Linked DNA regions of Phragmitibacter flavus. Each later gene encodes a partner of the first gene's protein in a complex. Links are inferred from orthologs where the notes say so. Each region holds a gene or a part of one and is shown in the gene's direction. Other genes may lie near its edges. The genes, in order: mnmE and mnmG.

Region 1 (3,155 bases):
AAAGGCCACGGCGGTGATTGAGCCTGACATGCCTGCAGGCTCTGTTTCCGGTTCGAGCCCCGATTCGCCGACGCCGGGAAGTGCGGATCCGGTGGTTGAGGTGGCCAGGGACACCGACCGGACCGAACGGCCCGCGAGACAAGTTCCCGCCCTTTTCACCAATCCACCCGAAGACTTAAGAGCTGCGGCAATTGCATTGCGGAATTTTCTAGAAGCACCGAACTGGAAGGAACGCTCCAAACACGTGCAATGGTCGGCTGAAATCCAACCAGTGATGGAGCAGTATTATCGTTCGAATCCCGATGGCCCCATCCGCATCAACGACGTGGGTGTGATTGCCCGGTGGGAGCCGGATGCGGTTCCCGGAGTTCACCGGCATCATGTATTTGAAATATCGGGTGGCGACATCCCCGCTTCTCTGCCGGTGATGGTCGAGGAAAACGAAAAGGGCTGGCAGGTGGACTGGCTGACTTTTATCGAGGGCAAAGATCAATTGTTGGAGCGATTCTGTGCCGAATATGTGGACCAACCCGCGCGGTTCCGGGTGCTCGCGCGACGGAAGAAGTATTTTCAAGAGGATGTTCCCGGGCTGGTGGTGCCGGGCCTGGAGTCAAAAATTTCTTACGAGATTCAGCCGCCCGCCCCAGGGTTTGTGACTTTTGCTTTTGCGGAGATGAATACGCCCCTCGCGACGGACCTTGACCGGTTGTTGGGCTGGGATGTGTTGAGTGCAACCGTGGTGATGGAATTGCAGTGGCGCCGCGAAGGCGATAAAAAATGGGTCGAGATCGTGGGTCTGCCTTATACCAGCTGGCGCACCCCAAAACCGGCTCTGAAGAACGCGAACGCACCGTGATGTGATGACGGTTGCAGCCAGGGCTTGGCGCGATAACGTGGAAGATAATGCGGATGATCTTAAGTCGAGAAATGGAAAGGACAGTGAGCCGTGATGTCTGAAACGATTGCGGCCATCAGCACAGCATTTGGAGAGGCGGCGATTGGCGTGATTCGTCTGTCCGGTCCGCAGGCGCGCGAGATGGCGGGGGCGGTTTTTGAAGGTCGGGTGCCGGTGGCGGATCTTGAGCCGCGATTCCAACATTTCGGCCGGATCGTGGATGGCAACGGTTCGACGGTGGACTCGGTGTTGCTGACGGTTTTCAGAAAACCGGCGAGCTATACGGGTGAGGATGTGGTGGAGATCAGCGGTCACGGAGGCATCTTGGTGACGCGGCGCATTTATGAATTGCTGCTCGCCCAAGGCGCGCGCGCAGCGGAACCGGGGGAATTCACCCAAAGGGCGTTTTTGAACGGCAAGATGGACCTTACCCAGGCCGAAGCGGTGATGGATTTGATCCATGCGCAAAGCGAACTGGCTTTGCAGGCGGCCACCCAGCAACTCGAAGGCCGACTCGGCAAAGAGGCGGAGATATTGCGCGATGATCTGATTGGCTTGGTGGCGCATTTGGAGGCTTACATCGATTTTCCGGAGGAGGACATCGATCCCGACACGGGTGCCGCGATGGAGGCACGCATGGAGGGACTGATTGGGTGTTTGCAGGGTTTGCTGGACACGGCGGAGCACGGACGCATTTTGCGCAGCGGGGCTCGCACGGTCATTTGCGGGGAGCCCAATGTGGGAAAGTCCTCCCTGCTCAATCTGCTGACGGGGGTGGATCGGGCGATTGTGAGCGCACAGGCGGGCACGACGCGGGACACGATTGAGGAGATGCTGCACATCCACGGTTTACCGTTTCGGTTGGTGGATACGGCGGGTTTGCGTGAACACACCAGTGATCTCATCGAAGCGACCGGCATGGAGCGGACGCGCAAAGAACTGGCGCAGGCTGACGTGATTCTCGAAGTGGTGGATGGAAGCCAACCGATGGCCGAAGCCAGGCGGGTGGAACTGCCTGCGGGGACGAGCGGTCGGGTGGTGTTGATCCTGAACAAATCGGATGAAGCCACGCATGAGAGTTGGTCGCTTGCTGGAGGTCTGGCCCTGTCCTGCAAAACAGGGGCGGGCATTGAGACATTGCGGGCGGCAATGAAAGACAAAGTGTGGTCGGGTGCAGGAAGAGAACAGGGGCAGCTGGTCGCAATCAATGCGCGGCACCAGCGTTGTTTTCAGGAAGCCAAAGGCGGCATGGAAAGGGCTCTGGAAGCGTTCCGTGGTCAACTGGCACCGGAGTTTGTGGCGGTCGATGTGCGCGAGGCGTTACAGGCGGTCGGCGAGGTGACGGGCCGGGTGGATGTGGAAGAAATTTTGGGAGTGATCTTCAGTCAGTTTTGCATTGGCAAGTGAGAGTGAGGGAATCAATCCGCCATGGCACTTTCTCTGGCATTCAGTCCAAGCGGACATTTGATGGTTGAAGAGGGGGCAGAAGAGGTCTGGGGTTTTTTTGCGGCGAGTGATGAGGCGGAACTGCGCGAGGCATCGGCGGGTGGTGATGGAGCGATGTTGCTGTGGTTGTCGGCAAAATGGCCGACGGATGGACTTCCCCCTGCGGCGGTGTGGTGGCGGGAGATGGCGGGCTGGTATTTCGCCGAGTTTTGCCAGCGTGGTGGTCGGCACGAGATGGCGCAACCCGCCGAGGACAAGTGGGTATCGTATTTGGAACGGGCACCCGTGATGCGCGGGGCGGAGTTTTTGTCGGTGGATGGTTTGCGTAAGGTCTGGCAGCGGCTGGACAAGGCAGTTGAAAAAGACATTGAAGCCCATGGCGGCGATGCGGAAGGCTGGTTGCGCGAGCGGCTGCCGCATTGGCATTTGGTGGGTCGGGTGACGCTGCACTTGGCCGAGAACAAGAAGAGTCTGGACCGGCCGTTTGCGTTTTTGGCGACCTACACCAGCGGTTTGAACGATCAGGGGAAACCCCGCCATTTGCCGTTGCAGCAGGCGGTGAAGGAGCATGCAGGGAAGAAGGATCGGGCGGCGTTGTTGCATTTGCTGGAGCCCTTGAGCCTGGCGTCCGAACAAAGCGGTTGGGCAAGGGAGATGCTGGAAAGCGGGGCAATTTATCAGGCGCAGGGCTGGTCTCCAGGACAGGCGCTGGGCTTTCTGCGGGAAGTGCCGGTAATGGAGCGTTGCGGATTGACGGTGCGGATTCCAAACTGGTGGAAGGCTTCCAATCCGCCGCGTCCCAAGGTGAGTGTGA
Region 2 (3,229 bases), on another replicon or contig:
CTCGTTCATGCCCATGCCAACGGCAAGAGCATGACCATGATCGCGATAGGCGGTGATCATGTGGTCGTTTTCTCCCATCAAAGAAGCGCATCCGACGGCGACCGATTCCTGGCCGATGTAAAGGTGGAGGAAGCCGCCCATCTTCTCACCATTGTAATGTTTCAGCGCAATTTGTTCAAAACGGCGGATACGACTCATGTCGCGGAATATCGCGATCTTTTCGTCTTTGCTCAGCGCCTTATTGATGGGGGCGTCTTTGTGTTTGATGGATTTTTGGACGGCAGCCATGGTGAGAAAATCAGATGGTGACTGTAGGCGGGGAGGCAGGGAAGGCAAGAGGGGATTGAACTTCGGTTAAAGCAGAGCCAAAGAACCCTTCCATACAGCCAGAAGTGTTCCACGTGGAACATTTTGCGGATCGTTTCAAGCGTGGTAAGGTATGCGTTCTCACCATGTCAGACCCCAAGAGCTCTCTGTTTACCTATCCTAAAATCTACGACGTTATCGTGTGTGGTGCTGGGCATGCCGGAGTGGAAGCTGCTTTAGCGGCGGCTCGCTTGGGTTGCCAAACTGTGATGCTCACCCAAAATTTGGACACCATCACCCAGATGTCCTGCAACCCGGCCATCGGGGGTCTCGCCAAGGGTCATGTGGTTAGAGAGATCGATGCACTTGGAGGAGCGATGGCTCTCAATACCGATGCTACAGGCATCCAATTCCGCATGTTGAATGCCAACAAGGGACCCAGCGTTCAGGCCCCTCGTGCGCAATGCGACAAGAAGGCCTACCAGTTCCGCATGAAGTGGGTGGTGGAGAATCAGCCCAACCTCGACCTTCAGCAAGGAAATGCCGCTGAGATCCTGGTGGAAGGTGACAAGATCAAAGGCATCCGCACATCCCTGGGGGTCATCTATCTCGCCAAGTCGGTGGTGATTTGTTCCGGCACGTTCATGCGGGGTCTGCTCCATGTAGGTCTACAAAATCAGTCAGGGGGAAGGATGGGGGACACCATCTCCACTCTGAGTGATTCTCTTCGGGATCTTGGGTTCGATGTCGAGCGCTTCAAAACCGGCACCCCGTGCCGCATCAATGGCCGCAGCATTGACTTCTCCCATTGCGAGGAGCAGCAGGCAGACGATCCACCCCCTCGCTTTAGCTACCTAAGCGGTGTGCTTCCCGATGAGGAAGGGCTGTTTACGCTGAATCGATGGGGGAAGAAAATGTTCCACGTGGAACATTTACCCTGCTGGGTGACCTACACCAATCCTCAGACCCACGACATCATCCGCGCCAATCTTGATAAATCACCGATGTATTGTGGGATCATTGAGGGCATTGGACCCCGCTACTGCCCCAGCATCGAAGACAAAGTGGTGCGTTTTGCCGACAAAACACGCCATCAGATCTTCCTCGAACCCGAAGGAAAACAGACCAACGAATTCTATGTGAACGGAGTCTCGACCAGTCTGCCACATGAGGTTCAGCTGGAATTTATCCGCAGCATCGCAGGATTGGAGCGCGCTGAAATTGTCCGCCCTGGGTATGCGGTTGAATACGATTATTGCCCGCCTACTCAACTACAAAACACCCTTGAAACCAAACGGGTGGAAGGATTGTATTTCGCCGGTCAGATCAATGGCACCTCAGGTTACGAGGAAGCCGCTGGCCAAGGATTGCTGGCGGGAGCTAACGCCGCCCTCAAAGCATTGGGCAAACCACCCTTTGTTTTGCAACGTAGCGATGCCTACCTCGGAGTGCTGGTGGATGACTTGGTAACCAAGGGCGTCACGGAACCTTACCGGCTCTTCACCAGCAGGGCGGAATACCGGTTGTTGCTGCGACAGGACAATGCCGATTTAAGACTCACTGAAAAAGCGGCGGCCTCTGGTTTGGTCGATGATTTTCGACTCGACCACACCCGGAACAAGATCGCCAATCTGAAAAAATTGAGGGGTGAACTGGATCAGACCAGCCATCAAAGCATGAAGGTGTCGACCTGGCTCAAGCGACCGGAAAACGTGTGGGCTGCTTTGCCTGAAGATCTGTTGCGCGAACACGATGATGAATTGTGGGCCATCGCTCAGAATGACATCAAATATGCCGGCTACATCACCCGGCAGGAAGATCAGGTCAATCGTGCAGCGCGGATGGAGCACGAAGCCATTCCTGAATGGGTCGACTATGCCGGTCTACTGGGACTCAAAAAGGAAGCGCGTCTCAAGCTCGCCTCCATTCGCCCGGCGACCTTCGCTCAAGCATCGCGCATTCAAGGGGTGACGCCTTCCGATCTTGCGGTGGTTAGCATCGCGGTAAAACGCGGAAGCGCCCGCGCCAATGAACCAGCGTCTGCAGCTCCTGTTGAATAGCACACGAGCTACCCAATCCAGTCTTGCCGCACAACCGTTCAGGGGACGAGAAACACATCACCCGTTCTCGGATCACGCGCTTTCTGACCTGGAGTCAGACCGCGCACGTCCAGCATGTTTGCGGATTCCTGTTTGGCTCCGGGAGGATAAACAAAACCGCTGCGTCCAGGAACGGGAGTCGCATACGCCGCTTTTGGCTCTACCGTGGTGCCAGCACCTGATCCCAATGCAGGGCCAGAGTTGGAGTTCGAGCTTTTTGGTTCCACCTTGTCGATCCTTCTTTCAGTTGGTTTTTGAATCGAAGGTGAAGACTCCACTGCGTCACGATCGCGATTCGTTGAACGTTTCTCCAAATTGAGCTTGGGCCCTGGGGCAGCCTGTTCTGGCGAAGGGAGGTCGGGGGTGTAATATTCTGTCGTATCACGGCGACGATTGTCGTCATAGCCATCCCGATCCCGCCGATCCAAACCCGGTTCCATATCGTCTTCATAACGATCTCTTGGATCGGTGTCTATTGGTGCACGGCGCGACCTTGGACCAGAATCTTCAGGATAGTCACGATACGGTTCAGGATTCCGGATGCCGGAGCTCTTGTCGGGCAGACGTCGGACGCGCCGACGTTCAGCCTCTTCATCCTTGGGCGCCCCTTCAAGCACACGCGCCGCTTTAAAGAAAATTCCGCTGATTCGTTTGTGAACTCGATTGGCCACTTCCCGGGGAGATGGCGGACTTGAGTATGCAGTGCTGCTGCCCACCACCAATGTTGTCGTCACTAAAAGTGAAGAAGCCATCCATACACGGAATCGGGCGTTTGAAAGAGAAAAGGCGGAGAGTTTCATAACGCAGCGGGATGGAATGGGTTT

The links.
Region 2: the proteins of mnmE (region 1) and mnmG are in contact, whole or in part, in a solved structure (PDB 9HIP), measured with the Escherichia coli proteins. The link is inferred for Phragmitibacter flavus from one-to-one orthologs.

Annotation. Positions count from the first base shown.
Region 1 is NZ_VAUV01000015.1:131,735-134,889, reverse strand. What follows is about bases 292-3,125. They hold mnmE (tRNA uridine-5-carboxymethylaminomethyl(34) synthesis GTPase MnmE), read left to right. Parts: upstream 292-949; coding sequence 950-2,302; downstream 2,303-3,125. Other genes in these bases: FEM03_RS19160 (DEAD/DEAH box helicase), read left to right, coding at 2,324-3,125; FEM03_RS19170 (hypothetical protein), read left to right, coding at 292-856. Outside these bases: more of FEM03_RS19170, read left to right, coding at 1-291; more of FEM03_RS19160, read left to right, coding at 3,126-3,155. UniProt on the Escherichia coli protein: Exhibits a very high intrinsic GTPase hydrolysis rate. Involved in the addition of a carboxymethylaminomethyl (cmnm) group at the wobble position (U34) of certain tRNAs, forming tRNA-cmnm(5)s(2)U34.
Region 2 is NZ_VAUV01000001.1:245,700-248,928, forward strand. The notes cover bases 2-2,909. They hold mnmG (tRNA uridine-5-carboxymethylaminomethyl(34) synthesis enzyme MnmG), read left to right. Parts: upstream 2-452; coding sequence 453-2,366; downstream 2,367-2,909. Other genes in these bases: FEM03_RS01065 (thiamine pyrophosphate-dependent dehydrogenase E1 component subunit alpha), read right to left, coding at 2-288; FEM03_RS01075 (hypothetical protein), read right to left, coding at 2,405-2,909. In the rest of the region: more of FEM03_RS01065, read right to left, coding at 1-1; more of FEM03_RS01075, read right to left, coding at 2,910-3,205. UniProt on the Escherichia coli protein: NAD-binding protein involved in the addition of a carboxymethylaminomethyl (cmnm) group at the wobble position (U34) of certain tRNAs, forming tRNA-cmnm(5)s(2)U34.